3 regions of the Acetobacterium sp. KB-1 genome follow, and region 2 is predicted to be linked to each of the others. Evidence: riboswitches for the same ligand, from Rfam matches in the RefSeq annotation. Region 2 holds a riboswitch; each other region holds the start of a gene.

Region 1 (4,989 bases), 1.5 Mb from region 2:
CATCAAAAAGACACCGGACAATTTCCCGAAAAGGTGGCCATGAACATGATTTCCACCGACATCTCGATGACCAATGGAGAACAGCTTTCTCAGGTTCTGGCCTTATTGGGCGTTACACCGGTCTGGAATGAATCGGGGATTGTGATGGATGTCAAGGCGATTCCATTAGAAGCACTGGGACGGCCGAGAATTGACGTGATCATCCGGATTTCCGGCGTTTTAAGAGATTCCTATCCCGATCTGATTGCCTTGATGGATCAGGCAGTGCAAATGGTGGCTGTGCTTAACGAACCAGAAAGCTTAAATTTTGTTCGCCGCAATGCCTTAAAAACAATCAATGAACTGGCAGGAACAGAAGAAGTGGCCCAGGAAACGAGGTGGCGGCGTGCCACCATGCGGATCTTTGGCGACAAGCCGGGAACCTACGGCTCTGGCGTAGATCTGGCCTTAAAAGCCAGTGCCTGGGAGTCGGAAGATGAGTTGGCCAAGGTGTTTACCTCATTTTCGGGTTATGCCTATGGCGATGGTTTAAACGGAGCGGTGTCCCATAAAGAATTTGTGGATAACGTTAAGTCGGCGGAGCTTGTTTTTGAAACCTCAGTGAGTAATCGGTATGACCTGCTTTCATCTGGCTATAGCGCTTCGGTGATCGGCGGTTTTAACATGGTCAAAAATCAGTTTGATCAGGATGCGCTCAAACAATATCACGGGACCTCCAACAATAAAGAAAAGGTAGTTATTACAACAATGGCAGATGAGCTCAATCGCATTGTCGAAGGCACCTTATTTAATCCGCTCTGGAACCGCTCAGTAATGGACAAGGGCTATCGTGGTGCCGCCGAGGTAATGCGAAAGGCGCAAACCATTTTTAGCTGGAAGTGTACCACCAAAAATGTTGATGACAGGGCTATTGATGAAATCGTTAAGACCTATCTCGGTGATCCGGAAATGGCAAGCTGGCTTAGCCAGGAGAATAGCTTTGCCATTGAGGAAATGTCAAGACGATTTCTGGAGCTCCACCAACGACAAAAATGGAATCCTAGTCTCGAGGCATTAGAAATTTTAACAAATATTTATATGAAAATTGAGGGTGATATGGAAGAGCTGATGGAAGAATCCCAGGGTGATTACCAGGGCGGGACAATCGAAATTGTCGGTCACCAGGATGTGGAAGCATGGAACAAAAGTATTCAGGAAGTGGATGCCCTGTTCGATTCAGAGAAAAGTCTGTAAAAAGAAGTGATGGGTGAGATCACAATTTTTAAGACGTGTAACGGAGGTGGTTATTATTTCAAAAGAAAGTGTGCTAATTGTCCTTTGGACTACCGGTCGCTGTAATCTGGCCTGCGAATACTGTTATGCCGGTTTAACCCATCTAAAAGCGGATATGGATTTTGAGACCGCGGCTCAGACGCTGGATCTGTTTTCCGATCATTATATGAAAATTCAGTTCGCCGGGGGAGAACCGCTGCTGAACTACCCTTTAATCTGTCAAGTGGTTTCTTATGTGAAGGAAAAAAATTACAATGCCAGCTTTCAGATGCAGACCAACGGCATCTGCATTACCCCGGAGATTGCCGTGGGCCTGAAAAAAATGAGGATTGCCTTAGGGGTCAGTCTTGATGGTCCCCCGGAGGTGAATGAGTTTACCCGGGGAAGGACAAGAGACGTGATTGCCGGGATTGGGTGTCTGGCTAATGAAGGAATCAAAATCAATCTCAACAGCGTGGTGACCAGTCACAGCATCACACAGCTTCCCAAGCTGGTCAGTTTCGCCTATTATTTGGGTAATGTAGGCGGGATTGGCCTTGATTTATTGCGGGATGCAGGGCGCGCCAGAGACCAGCGGGCGATCATCAAAAAAGCCACCCCAGAGCAAATCAAGACAGCGTTGACGAAAATGGTTGAGACTGCTGAGGAATTATATCGGCTGACTGGTAAAAAAATTGTGATCCGTGAGGTTCATGAAGCGAAGCAGCGGTTGAAAATGACCTCGTGCAACAAGGAATACTGTTATGCATCCTGCGGTAGATCCTATGTCGTGCTGCCTTGTGGCGATGTTTACCCTTGCGGATCACTAATTGAAAATCCGAAATATTTTATGGGGAATGTGGTAAAAGCGCGCCCCTTAAAAAACGTTGTCATTGTAAAGGCAGAATCGCAAGGCTGTAAAACATGTGACTATTATAGCATCTGTCCCGGGGGCTGTCCCTCGCGCCTGATCTTAAATGATGAAAAAAAACAGGACACCTCGCTGGACTGCGTGTTAAAAAAGGCCGCCTTTGAGCTGGCCAGACAATAACAAGGCTTGGTGAAGTGGGAAACGATTAAGACGCAAGTTTAGCAATCATATCGCTGTTTGAAAGTAAGTCTACGGCAGGTCGTTTGCTTAATGATCAAAAGCGACATACGCCTGAATAACCGTCTTAAGTTCAGAGACCCCTTCGCCGGTCAATGCACTTACCGGGTGAATCTTATCAGGGTGGACTCCGGCATAAGTCAGGTAGCGTAGACTTCGCTTGAGGTTACAGTGTTTATGATCAATTTTGGTAATAACCCCAATTACGGGGATGTTATAGGTACAGACAAAATTAGGTGGAACCGAGTTTTGGTGATCGGTGCTGGAATTAATTAGAATAATCAGCCCCGCATCACAGGTTACATTAATGGCCTGAGGACGAAAACAGGGTAATTCAACAAATTCGCCAGGGGTATCAATAAAATGATCAGAATAACTGACCTGCTGGGTTTTCCCATAGGTAATAAATTCATTGGTCAGCCGTAAAAATAGGGTGGTTTTACCGCTACCGATCCGTCCGATGAGGGCGATGCGATTTTTATTATTGGCCATAAATAAATCCTCCAGTCTGCAAAAAACAAAAAAACCTTTTTTAAAAAAGGTTTGCAAATACGGAGTTGTTTCCGTGACGCCTGCAGTTGATCGGTGGGGCGTCATTTCGTTTTATTCTCACATTTTGCAGCCTTCTTTGAAGCTTCAAACAGATCGTGTTTTGACAAAAATATCCTGACTCAGAGGGACATCATACACACAGCCTTCTTGGTTAACCCAATGACTGAATGCGTCCATATTCTTCTCCTTACAGTAGCAAAGAAACTGTCGCGGATTTTTACCGCGTTCCTTTTGTAAACACTTTTTCTAGTTTATTATAGTCTAAAATCGGTCAATAATCAAGCACCTTGATCATTTTTAAAAGGACCAAGGATTAATACAAGTGAAGAAATTTGGCTGCTTGCGAAGAAAAAGGGTTGGTTACTTGACATATGCCAATAACCTATTATATAATTCAAAACATATCTAAACGTTACAAAACAATACTAAAGTAATGAAAAGGAGATGTGATGAAGAGCGTTAAGAATTGGTTAGTGGTATTATTGGTAATGGGAATAATTATCAGCTTGGTATCAGGTTGTAGCAGTAAGGCTGACGGAGCGCAAGAGAAAGTTGCTGAAAGTCAAAGTCTCGCTGGTCAAATCTTGTTTGTGTACTGTGGGGCTGGCATGACCAAGCCTTTCGGGGAAATTGCCGATAAATTCAAAACAGAAACCGGTTGTGAAATGGAAGTTGTTTATGCCAATGCGGCCCAGCTTCAGAATCAGATTAAGACAACTGGTGAAGGGGATTTGTTTATTGCCGGCTCCGCTGATGAATTGGCACCAGTTAAAGATTTTGTTACAAAAAGTAAAGAACTGGTCAAACACATCCCTGTATTGGCTGTAAAAAGCGGAAACCCACTGGGAATTTCCGGCTTAAACGATCTAGCAAAAGAAGGGGTGGAAGTTGTGCTGGGTGATGGCGATGCCACGCCAATTGGTAAGATTGCCAATAAAGCGTTAACAGATCTGGGGATTTTAAGCAATGTCAATGTCATTGCCCGGGCAGCCACAGCACCGGAAATATTTAATGCCCTGTCCGTTGATGAATGCGATGCGATTATTGTCTGGAAAGAAAATGTGACTGGTTCCGCCACCGAAATTGTCAAGACAACGGATCTGGATACCTATGTCAAAAAAGTTCCGGCGGCACAATTAAGCAGCAGTAAAAATACCGAAACACTGGATGCGTTTATGACATTCTTAGATTCGGATTCTGCAAAAGCGATATGGGAAAACTATGGATACGAAGTAGTTAATTAAACGATCTGATGAGGGAACGATTTTCAGTATTTAGTTTATTTGAAATCATTACAATCGTCATTACGGTCATAGTTATTAGCTTTACCTCAGTACTGATAGTGGCAATCGTCTTAAAAGGGTTACCCTATTTGGGTCAGGCATTTTATTCAGAAGAAGTGCAATTCGCTGTTAAAATGAGCCTGTTCACCGCAAGTATATCCACAATCATTTGTATGGTGCTCGCCATTCCCACCGCATATGCATTAACACGGACTGCGTTTCCCTTTAAAAAACTGTGTCAGATGATGATTGAACTGCCATTATCGATGCCCTATCTGGTTTTGGGTCTTAGTTTATTAATTATTTTTTCGTCAGACTTTGGTAAGGCCCTTAAAGAGTTGGGATTTAAGGTTGTCTTTGATAAAAATGGTATCATTATTGCTCAAACCGTTGTCAATCTTCCCTATGTAGTCCGATTTATTCGGACCGCATTTGAGGAAGTTGATGAGCGACTGGAGTTTATTTCCGGCAGTCTGGGAGCGACGAAGTGGGAACGCTTCATAACCATTACCTTACCGCTATCCAAGAATGCCATTATCACAACTATTATTTTAGCCTGGTCAAGGGGCCTCGGCGAATTTGGGGCGACGCTGATGTTAGTAGGAGCCACCCGGATGAAAACAGAAACCCTGACGACATCCGTTTATTTAAATCTGGCAACCGGGGATACCGGTGCTTCCATGGCATCGGCAACAATTATTCTGATTATTTCGCTGATTTCTCTTTTTCTGACCAACTGGATTGGCAGGAAAAATCCCCAGGAGAGCAGGATGAAGGACGTGAACCGATGATTAA
Region 2 (4,989 bases):
CCCAATTTCAAAATCGATCTGAAATTCGACTGTCAGATTTGTTCTTATCGATAACGTTAAAACTCCCCATTGCATGACGGGGAGTTTTTTTGTATCGCTAAAATTTATTCCACACTCCAGGCTTCCACATTGGGGATGGAGTATTGCTGACCATCATCAGTGGTGTCGGTATAAAGGTATTCAACAGTTCCCCATACGGTTACCATTTGGCCTTCAACAAAGGGGGATTCTCCAGAGTTTAAGCGATAATAGACCTGTACCATTTGATTAGGATCATCGTTTAAATCCATGATAAAATCACAGAAGTAGTGTTGATTTTCAAAGTTTTCATAAACCTGATAAACCCGTCCCGTCATCTTGACCTTATTTCCGGTTTCATTTTTAGCCGTTTCAACTACATCGGCATAAGATAACTCTGTGGTCTGAGCTTTAAACGGATCCAATCGGGCCTTTCTCTGGACAGTCGTCTCGTCGTAATAGCCCATGTCAAAATTACCCTCGTAAATTATATCGCCATAATAATTGTAAAGCGTGCCCTGTCCATCATAACGATTATCGGTGTAATTGCCATCATATAAGAGCTTCTTATCAAGATACTCTTGTCCCGGCCCATTTAAAAGATCATTCTGATAATTACCTTCCTGTGTGAACCCATCTTCCCAAACGGTTTCTCCCATTCCCTGAAAATGGCCTTGTTCCCATGTACCGTCATAGGTCCAGGCAACTTCAGCATCATTGGAAACCGTAAACACGCCAGTTCCCTGAGGCAAACCTTTTACCAATTGGCCGTTATAGGTGCCGGTTTTTTCGCCAAATGATAAGGCTAAGGTAATTTCCTGGTTTTTTACCGACTCCGATTTATTGCCAAAAATGCTCGGAATCAGCGAGCAGCCTGACAGCAATAGCGCTAAGCCAAGGGCTGTCAGTATCAATGTTATCTTTTTCATCATACATTCCTTTCAAAACTAAATGTTTGCAAACCATTTGCTTGGTATTTACCCATTCTTTCACCAGTCATTTGTTTTTGCCAAAAATTTTTATTAAAGATCGTCAACCTCAACCATCTGTTTTAGTTGGGTCAGAAAGGCGGCCATCCACTGATTATCCTGACGGATGTATTCCGGATGGGCTAAGACCTCTTTTGGCAACTGGACATAATCATCCGGAACCATTTCATCGCCGCAATTTGCAATCAGATCATTAATAATCGGCAGGGTGTTTTCCAGGTGAAACTGAAAGCCAAAAACTCTTTTGTTATAAATGAAGGCCTGATTTTTGCAGGCGGTGCTTGCGGCAATGACCGTGGCCGCCTCAGGCAGCTCGACAAAGGTATCACCATGCCAGTGAAAAACCACCGGGTTGTCCGGAAAAAATGCAAACAGCGGTGACACTTTGGCTTCTTTAGAAAACGTGATCGGGAGCCAGCCGATTTCTTTTTGTTTGTTCTGAACAACCTTCCCGCCAATGCTATCAGCAATTAACTGACTGCCGAGACACATACCAAGGACCACCTTGTTAGCTTTTATGGCGGCTTTGATCAAATTTTTTTCGGCCCTCAGCCAGGGGTATTGATCTTCTTCATAAATGTTCATGGGACCTCCCATCACCACCAGCCAGTCAAATTCATTTACCTCCGGCAGTGCTTCATCGTTATACAATTGCGTCGAGGTAATAATACTTTGATTGGTTTTTGCCCACACTAGAATACTGCCGGGATTTTCAAAGGGTACGTGCTGTAAATAGTGAATTCTCATCTGTGACCTTCCTATCTGATTATTGATTATTATCCTTATTTTTATGCAAGTATACCATTTTAAACGCATTTTTTAAATTTTTTTATTTAAAGGCAAATAAAAAAAGCACAACCAGAACTGGATGCACTTTTTTTATTGGTACTCAGATTTTTGGCCAGAAAAATCTAAGCAGAAATGAGGAATAATATTCTATCAAAAATGTAAATTAATGAAAGCAAGGTAAATTCGGGGATGTCACACACCATCCCCGAGGAAGGGAATTAAATACTGACTTGGAGATGTCCTTCTATTCGAAGAGATTCTACTTTTGGCTAGGAGAAATTAACCAACTCCCAAGAATCACACACTTCCTGGGTTCGCTTGCAATCGTTGTCGACAACAAGACGAAAAAAAATCCTTCTCCAGTGGAGAAGGATAAAAGAATCATACTTACAAATTTAAATATAATGCTCTTACAGCCCTCTAAATCGGAGGTTGTTAAGAAATCACTACAAACAGGTCTTCTGGCTCAACAATCAACTTTCCATCTCCCTTCCCGTTAAGTTCTTAACAGTGGTTATGAGACGGTCATCATGTTTTACAGCTGCGATTACAGCAAAGGATTTACACCTTTTTCCCTTGAATATAGGACAAGTTCACTATTTAATTAAGTTTATTTTACACCAGGTTGCACTTCTTGTCAATAGCATTTTGAACCTTTGAGTCGTTAATTTAATTCAGCATCCCCAGTGATAATAAAAATCGGGTTGGCGGCCTTTAGCATCGTTAAACCACCAATGCCTTCGCCCCGGCTGATGCCCACTTGAACCAGTTCTACATTTTCAAAATACTGGTTCATCAGGGTGGTGGCCTGGGCGGCGTTCTCCAGGGTGACAAAATTGGCAATGACCCGACCACTGGCCCGGAGATTGGCCTTACACCACTGAAACAGGCCTTCCATATTACCGCCGGAACCACCGATGATGACCCGATCCACTGGCTCTTTAATTTCAGCCAGCACTTCTGGCGCCTTACCGGGGATAATGACCACATGGTTGGCATTAAAATGTTCTTTATTCTTTTTTACCAGTTCCAGCGCCGTTTCTTTGGCTTCCACAGCATAGACCTTACCATGGTCGGCGGCATAAGCTGCTTCCATAGTGAGACCCCCGGTGCCGGCGCCGATATCTACGACCACATCGCCGGGGTTTATCCCCAGCAACGAAATGGTGAGGATGCGGATTTCGCGTTTAGTCATCGGTGCCTTACCCCGAATATAGGCCTCGTCCTTGTATCCTGCTATCTTACTCATTGATGACCACCACGACTGCCAGCCCTTCCTCCTGATAGCTCAGGGCTTCTGTTACGGTTAAGCGGGTTATTTTCTCATTAGGATAGGATAACTCTTCACCAACATAAAGCAAGCTGTTTTCACAACCGACTGATTTAAGAATCCCGGCAATAAACGCAGTATTATTATTTTTGTCAGTAAGAATGCCCAGCTTTTTATTTTTTGCCAGAGCTGCCGCCAAATCCTGATCCCGGCCATGAAGGCTCATCAGCTTAGCATCTTCCCAACACATTGCCAGTTTGGCAAAAAAATACTGCAACGAACTAATCCCGGGGATGCAGACAATGTCCTTTTCCGGTACTACTTTTTTGGCATAGGTCAGCAGACTATAAAAGCCGCAGTCACCGGAAACAACCAGCGCGGTTTTCTTAGTCTTGTATACCTGGGCAACCTTTTCCATCAGCTCACTTAGGGGGGTTCCCTTGCCGATAAAAAGCATTTCTTTACCACTGGCATCAAAACTTTCAGCATGGCGGGTGCCACAGAGAATCACTTCTGCCGCTTCAATTTCTTTTAATGCGATCGGCAGTATATAATCCGGATGTCCCGGTCCCAGTCCAATAATTTTTAATGGGTACATAATCGTTTCCTCAACTCTTCTGCGTCTTTGCTTTGTCCTAAAAAGCCATGGATCTTGGAAAACAACACCACTTCCATTTCAATGGTGCCATAAACCCGATCGGTGACCTTTTTCTTTATGACCTCGGCCAGATGATCAAAATAGTCCGGCAAATTTTTGCTCAGAATTAAATCGGTTGCTTCATCGGTGGTTTTAGAGGTCATGATTTTTTCCATCGTTTTCTGGGTTGCGCCGAGCAAACCGGCGTGGGCGGTTAGAATTTCCATCCGTCCGTCGGCAACACTGCTATGGGTATTAAAAATCCCCCCAGCCAGCTTCACCAGTTTTCCCAGATGGCCAATCAGCAGAATCTTATCAAAACCCATCCGTTCAGCCTCATCCAGCATAAAACCGATATAATTACTGGTTTTTACCAGTACCTCCTCAGAAAGTCCCAGTTCCTCGGAAAAGTCTTTCCCATAATTGCCGGGGACAAAGATGATTTCTTTAAAGCCTTTGGCATGGAGCACTGAGAGTTCCAGTTTCAGGGACGCCTTAAGGGCATCTTCACTCATCGGCTCAACAATCCCGGAAGTGCCGATAATCGACAGTCCGCCTTTAATCCCCAGCTTGGGATTAAAGGTTCGTTTGGCCAGTTCCACACCCTGGGGAATGGACAGCTCGACCCGCCAACCTTTCGGTAAATCCGTGATCTGACGTGCGGCTTCAGAAGCTAAAACCGTTTTAATCTCCCGGGTAATCATCTCCCTTGGGGTCGGATTAATGGCCGGTTCACCCGGAGGAATACTGAGTCCCACTGAGGTGACCGTACCGACACCAATACCGGCTGCAAACTCAATTCCGGCCTGGTCTGATGGGGTGATTTTCGAAAAAACCTTGACGCCATTGGTCACATCCGGATCGTCCCCAGAGTCTTTGATCACTGAGCAGGAGGCTTCGTTTTCTGAAAAAGTCTGATCGTGCAGCACCAGATCCAGGGTCCAGCCCTTGGGTGTACTGATTTCAATGGTTTCCCATTTCTGTTGATTTAAAAACATTAACAGTGCCGCTTTGGTGGCGGCGGTGGCGCAAGAGCCGGTGGTATAGCCGTAGCGCAGGGTCTTGCCATTTTTTTCAATGGTTTTATTTAACATGGCTTACCTCCCTTACTGAAGGGGATAATTCTTTTTGATTAATAAGGTCGATAAATACGGGATCTTACCTTTTAAGACATCAATATCCCGGACCACTTGCTGGGTGTCCATACCGATGTTGGATACCAGCACAAAGCTTTTTTCCAGCCCGCGGGCTTCCAGTTCCTCAGCCATCCAGGCATTATTGGCGGA
Region 3 (4,989 bases), 900 kb from region 2:
AATCCTTCAACTTGTAAATTCAACGACGTTTACCTCCTTTAAGTAAGAGATACAAAAACAGGGGTGCCCCTAAAAATGATGTCACTGCTCCCACTGGCAATATAATGGGGGAAATAATCGTTCGGGCAAAGGTATCCGAGACCAGCAACAAAAGCGCCCCCATTAAGGCAGAAATGGGAATCAGAAAGCGATGATCCCCGCCGATTATCCGCCTGACCATCTGTGGTGCCACCAAACCGATAAACCCAATCACACCAAGAAATGATACCGTCACTGCGGTAATCATCGATGATACCAGCATCCCGCCAAATCGGGTTTGCTCGACATTGACCCCCAAACTCTTAGCGGCATCGGCACCATTGTCCAGTGCATTATAATCCCAACGCTTCATCATAAAGTAGATCATCGCAAGACCCACCACCGCAGCCAAAATATAAACCTCTGTCCAGCCAGCCCGACCCAGGTCCCCAAAGGTCCAGAAGATAGCGGCAGCAATCTGCACTGATTCAGCAAAATACTGAATCAAGGTGGTGCCTGCTCCAAAAAGAGAGCTCAGTGCCACCCCTGCCAGAACAATAGACTCCGGCGAAAAACTGCGCATTCGGGACAGCAGCAAAATTATCATGGTCGCTCCCATGGAAAAAGCAAAGGCAAAAATCGTTACCAGATAAGGATTGTTGACAATAATCGGCTGCGCTGCCGAGCTTTGCACCGTCCCAGCCCCCAATACAATAATAGCGATATTGGCACCAAAGGCAGCTGCACTGGAAATCCCCAAGGTAGAAGGCGATGCTAACGGATTTCTTAAATTATTTTGCATCACACATCCGGCCACTGCCAAACCTGCACCGGCAATAACCGCGGCCAAAACTCGGGGCAGACGAATCCGCCATACTACTACACTAGAGATTTCGGTACCAATGCTCATCAGGGTTTTGACAATGTCGGTGGGATCCAATTCCATGGCCCCACTATTCATGGCAAAAATGGCTACCACCAGCAACAAAGCGCAAAGAATGAGAATCAACACGGTTTTTTTGCCCGTGAATTTCTGGTATAATTCCAGGCTGTCGCCCTCCACCTCAATCACGGCACTTGGTTTTTTTAGCATCTTTATCTCCCGTCTATTTGAGCAGACAGAACAGACCACAGCAATTGACCGTTTTTGGAATAGTTTATATCTTCAATCTGTCCGTCTTTGCTTTTATTCTTAAGATAATCCCGAATCGTCTGTTTTGTCTCTTCATCGGTAGCCCTTAACATATGGGCATAATAATTGGTTGCTTTTTCCAGCTCCCAAATCTTTGTCTGTTGATTCTCACTATGTCGAAACTCCGGAAAAAAGCCCATATCCCATAATATATTAAAGGCGTAATATAAGGTATTCCGGTAGTCAGCGGTGCGGTTTTCTTTATTCAGTGCCACTCGTAGTTCATTTCCAATTTTATCTTCTTTGATCAGGTGTCCGCTCATAAAACAATAGCCTTTGGAGGCCTGATTCATTTTTTTTAATTCCTCGGGGCCGCTAATAGCTGGGCTCATAGAAGCAAAAACGAGATCAAAATAGCCTTCCCATCCTTCTGCGGCCAGATCCGCCTTTTCCCAGGGCATAACCTTAAACGTAAAAAAATCAGCCTTTACACTGGCAGCATTTTCCTTTGTAAAATCAATCATATTAGGGGAAATATCAATCCCCACTACTTCACAGCCCATTTTTAAGAATTCTTTGGAATAGCGCCCAGCACCACATCCGATATCCAGTACTCTCGCTCCCGGGAAAATAGCATCCTTGCTTTTTAAAAGCGACAGCACCGGATCATCAGCCATTTCCCTCTTTCCCATCTCATTAAACTCCGAAGCCCGATCATCCCAAAACTGCTGGGTTTCATTTAGATCCGTCTTTTTCTTGTTGTCAACCCATTTTTCCTCAAAAGTCATCGCTTCTCCTCTTTTCTTTTTTCATTATTTTAAACGCTTTTAATTTCTTTAATCGCTTACCCTGGGCAAACAAAAAAAGAGCTTCTTTTATTAATAAAAGAAACCCTTCCCATCTCAAGGTATTCTAAATCATGCGGCCAATCATCCCCTGGCATATTTTTTAAATCAAGGCAGGTCTCCTGACTAACAGTTCATCCTATTCTCACCTTCCCAGGCTTTAGCCCAGTGGTTTTTTAAGAATTCGTCCCTGTTCACAGTGGTGGGTCCGTGCTTTCTAAGCTTCCCTATTCTCCGATCTTCATGATCGGCACCTTGAATGATAAGTTATTAAATTAAACTCATTTGATAAAATCAACGCCCAAAATTTTTTAGGCTAACGTTTTCAATAAGTTGTCTGTGTTTTTATGTTACAAACCACTAACACGTTTTTGACATAATACCATTATAATTTTTTTATGTCAACCACAAAACTCTATATTCTGATCTGTTTATAAGAATTTTATCTGTGAAAAATCAATACAGCCATCGTCACTGACCATTTTTGAATCGGCGTGGACATACTCAATTTTTCCGACAAACATTTCGTGAGAACCGGTGACAATTGAGTCTACAATGCTACATTCAATATTAACTGGGCAATCGGCAAGAATCGGAGCATTGACAAATTTAGCTTCTTCTAAATTGACCTTCATCACCGCCAGCTTATCTTCATCGCGTTTGCTGTGGCTACCCAAATATTTAAAGGTTTCTTCATAGGCTTGATCAACCAGATTCACCACAAAACAGCCGGACTCTTTAATCAGATGATACGAATACCGTGAGGGTACAATCCCGACCATGACCATCGGCGGATCATAACTGCAGTTTCCGCAATAGCCCACCGCCAGGGCATTGTTTTCGCCATTTAATCCCCGACAAGATACCAACACCTTAGCCACTGGATTTAAACACGACTTCATATTTCCTTTTACTTTGTTCATCATTTTCTCCTTGTTCTTTTTTATTTTTAAATAATAACCCGGCTACCGGTTGCCAGATAATTAACCTGTTCTCCCAGCATCATTTTTAGGATTTGATAAGGCTCTTTCCCAGTACAATGGCAGGTGTAATAAATTATCGCAGTTTTTTTGAGTTCGTTACCAATTTCCTCAATCAATTCTTTTGCCTCCGGTTTTTTTCGGGTGCGATTATAAAGATGAAATCCCCCAATGACAACAGTCGGCTGCATATCATAGTTTGATGCCATATGATCAAGAATATTAACGACTCCCTTATGAGCACAACCTGCCACCAGCACGACCTGATTTCTTTCCCGGATGATCAGGTTCTGTTCATGACAAAAATCATCTGCCATCCGTAGCCCATCTTTTTCCATCAGCAGGTCAGCGTTGGCCGTAGAGCAACAGCGTTCTCCCTGAACATTTGAAAAAATGCACAAAGCATCATCGATGACGAAATCCGCTGCCAAAAAGATAAAGCGCGGATTAGAAAACAGTTCCTGATCCAGACCGATATAGGCCTCCCCGTCTGCTCTTTTAGAATAATGATTTTCAAAGGCTTGACCATTGATATAGATTGCGGCCTTATCATTGATCTTAAGAAATGTTTCTAAACCACCACCATGATCATAATGACCATGACTAATGACCAGGGTATCCACTTCGCAAAGGTCAACCCCCAGTTTTTTGGCATTTTCTGCAAACAGACCGCTGGCACCCACATCAAATAGCAATTTATGGGTTTCGGTTTCAATGTATAAACTCAATCCATGTTCATTTTTGAATTCTTCAGACACCGATGTGTTTTCAGCTAATGTTACAATTTTCATGCCTTCACCGGTTTCCATTCTTGCTCAATTGGAAACATCCCTTCCGTATTAATTTCCTTCGATTTCTTTACGTTGCTGATCAGTTGCTTGACCTGGTTCATCAAGATTCTCAGGTTCATGCGTCGATTTGCTTTTCGAACTTCTGCGACAACCGCAGCCACAACCTTTTCCACGGCGTTTGGCGTTAATTCCCGAGCAACGTCCCAATCCTTTTCCACTTTTTGATCCCTGACCATCCGGTCCGGTCCGATCTCTACCTGGCATTTTAAGGACTCCTTTATATCTTATTGGTATATGTTACTTATAATATTTATTATAAATCTTATAAGTAACATATGTCAATAATTATTTTGAATCATTTTAATGTTGATCGGTTAATCAAATAAACACAGCATCTGAAATAAAAATTCCCGGCGCTGTGTTTATTCTAGTTTATTTCATTTTTTCGGTCCACATTTTTACGTTTCCCAATGATCAGTAACCCCTGTGGCACTAAAGCTTCACTAAAATTTTCCCCCGACGGGAGACTGCATTTGTCTTAAAAACCCCCGCTTCAGCCCGTTCACTAACAAAAGCCGCTACCTTTTCTATCAATCCGGTGGTATCCTTACCCAAAAAGCTCAATCGCGACATCAGCTCTTCCACAGCATCCTCAACCGAGGATTCTTCCGGATGCACATCCTGTTGCACTTCAAAAGCCAGACTGTACCCCTGGGCATAAAGCCAGTTCAGATTATAAATAATATCGCTGCGCCATATTGGTATTTCTTCGCCATAAAGTTCTTTCCAGAGTTCACTGAAGGCTTCGCTGTCCCGTCGTCCCGCCCAACCGCTATAATAAACATACTTTTTTGCACAGCTCATCGCTTTTTTAAACAGCTCGGCATTATGAACCCCAGGGCACATGGAAATAAATACCATGTCAAAATTCTCCTGCCAGCCCATCTTTTTTACATCCACTTCTTCCCAGGGCATTTGAACAACTTCCAACCCTGTGATTGCTTCTGTTTCAATGCGTTCTCGGATGGTTGACGACATCCCCAGGGTTGGTTCCAGCGCGGTTACCCGAGCCTTCTTTTCTGCAAACGCACAGGAAAAAGCCCCCGGCCCGGCACCAATATCCAGAATCGTCATGCCTTCAAGGGATAGCCCCTGATTTTCAAACCAGTTGATCACATCGCCGGTTCTTTTTTTACCCCGCCCGCCTTTCACATTGTTTTTAA

The links. Region 2 has a riboswitch for cobalamin ahead of DOZ58_RS09605 (type 1 glutamine amidotransferase). Riboswitches for the same ligand answer to the same signal wherever they lie in the genome.
Region 1: another riboswitch for cobalamin. It lies ahead of DOZ58_RS16170 (EutP/PduV family microcompartment system protein); the one in region 2 lies ahead of DOZ58_RS09605 (type 1 glutamine amidotransferase).
Region 3: another riboswitch for cobalamin. It lies ahead of DOZ58_RS13705 (bifunctional 2-polyprenyl-6-hydroxyphenol methylase/3-demethylubiquinol 3-O-methyltransferase UbiG); the one in region 2 lies ahead of DOZ58_RS09605 (type 1 glutamine amidotransferase).

What each region holds. Positions count from the first base shown of each region.
Region 1 is NZ_CP030040.1:3,518,160-3,523,148, forward strand. Features, by position in the region: gene DOZ58_RS16160 (cobaltochelatase subunit CobN) at 1-1,233, shown strand, start outside; gene DOZ58_RS16165 (radical SAM/SPASM domain-containing protein) at 1,247-2,302, shown strand; gene DOZ58_RS16170 (EutP/PduV family microcompartment system protein) at 2,390-2,851, opposite strand; cobalamin riboswitch at 2,998-3,183, opposite strand; gene modA (molybdate ABC transporter substrate-binding protein) at 3,361-4,155, shown strand; gene DOZ58_RS16180 (ABC transporter permease) at 4,164-4,985, shown strand; gene DOZ58_RS16185 (ATP-binding cassette domain-containing protein) at 4,982-4,989, shown strand, end outside.
Region 2 is NZ_CP030040.1:2,055,131-2,060,119, forward strand. Features, by position in the region: gene DOZ58_RS09600 (hypothetical protein) at 105-950, opposite strand; gene DOZ58_RS09605 (type 1 glutamine amidotransferase) at 1,041-1,754, opposite strand; cobalamin riboswitch at 2,230-2,415, opposite strand; gene cbiT (precorrin-6Y C5,15-methyltransferase (decarboxylating) subunit CbiT) at 2,461-3,045, opposite strand; gene cbiE (precorrin-6y C5,15-methyltransferase (decarboxylating) subunit CbiE) at 3,038-3,664, opposite strand; gene cbiD (cobalt-precorrin-5B (C(1))-methyltransferase CbiD) at 3,652-4,797, opposite strand; gene cobI (precorrin-2 C(20)-methyltransferase) at 4,810-4,989, opposite strand, start outside.
Region 3 is NZ_CP030040.1:2,956,360-2,961,348, reverse strand. Features, by position in the region: gene DOZ58_RS13715 (ABC transporter ATP-binding protein) at 1-23, opposite strand, end outside; gene DOZ58_RS13710 (iron ABC transporter permease) at 20-1,111, opposite strand; gene DOZ58_RS13705 (bifunctional 2-polyprenyl-6-hydroxyphenol methylase/3-demethylubiquinol 3-O-methyltransferase UbiG) at 1,114-1,938, opposite strand; cobalamin riboswitch at 2,090-2,268, opposite strand; gene DOZ58_RS13700 (flavin reductase family protein) at 2,427-2,921, opposite strand; gene DOZ58_RS13695 (MBL fold metallo-hydrolase) at 2,945-3,766, opposite strand; gene DOZ58_RS13690 (DUF5320 domain-containing protein) at 3,815-4,030, opposite strand; gene DOZ58_RS13685 (methyltransferase domain-containing protein) at 4,259-4,989, opposite strand, start outside.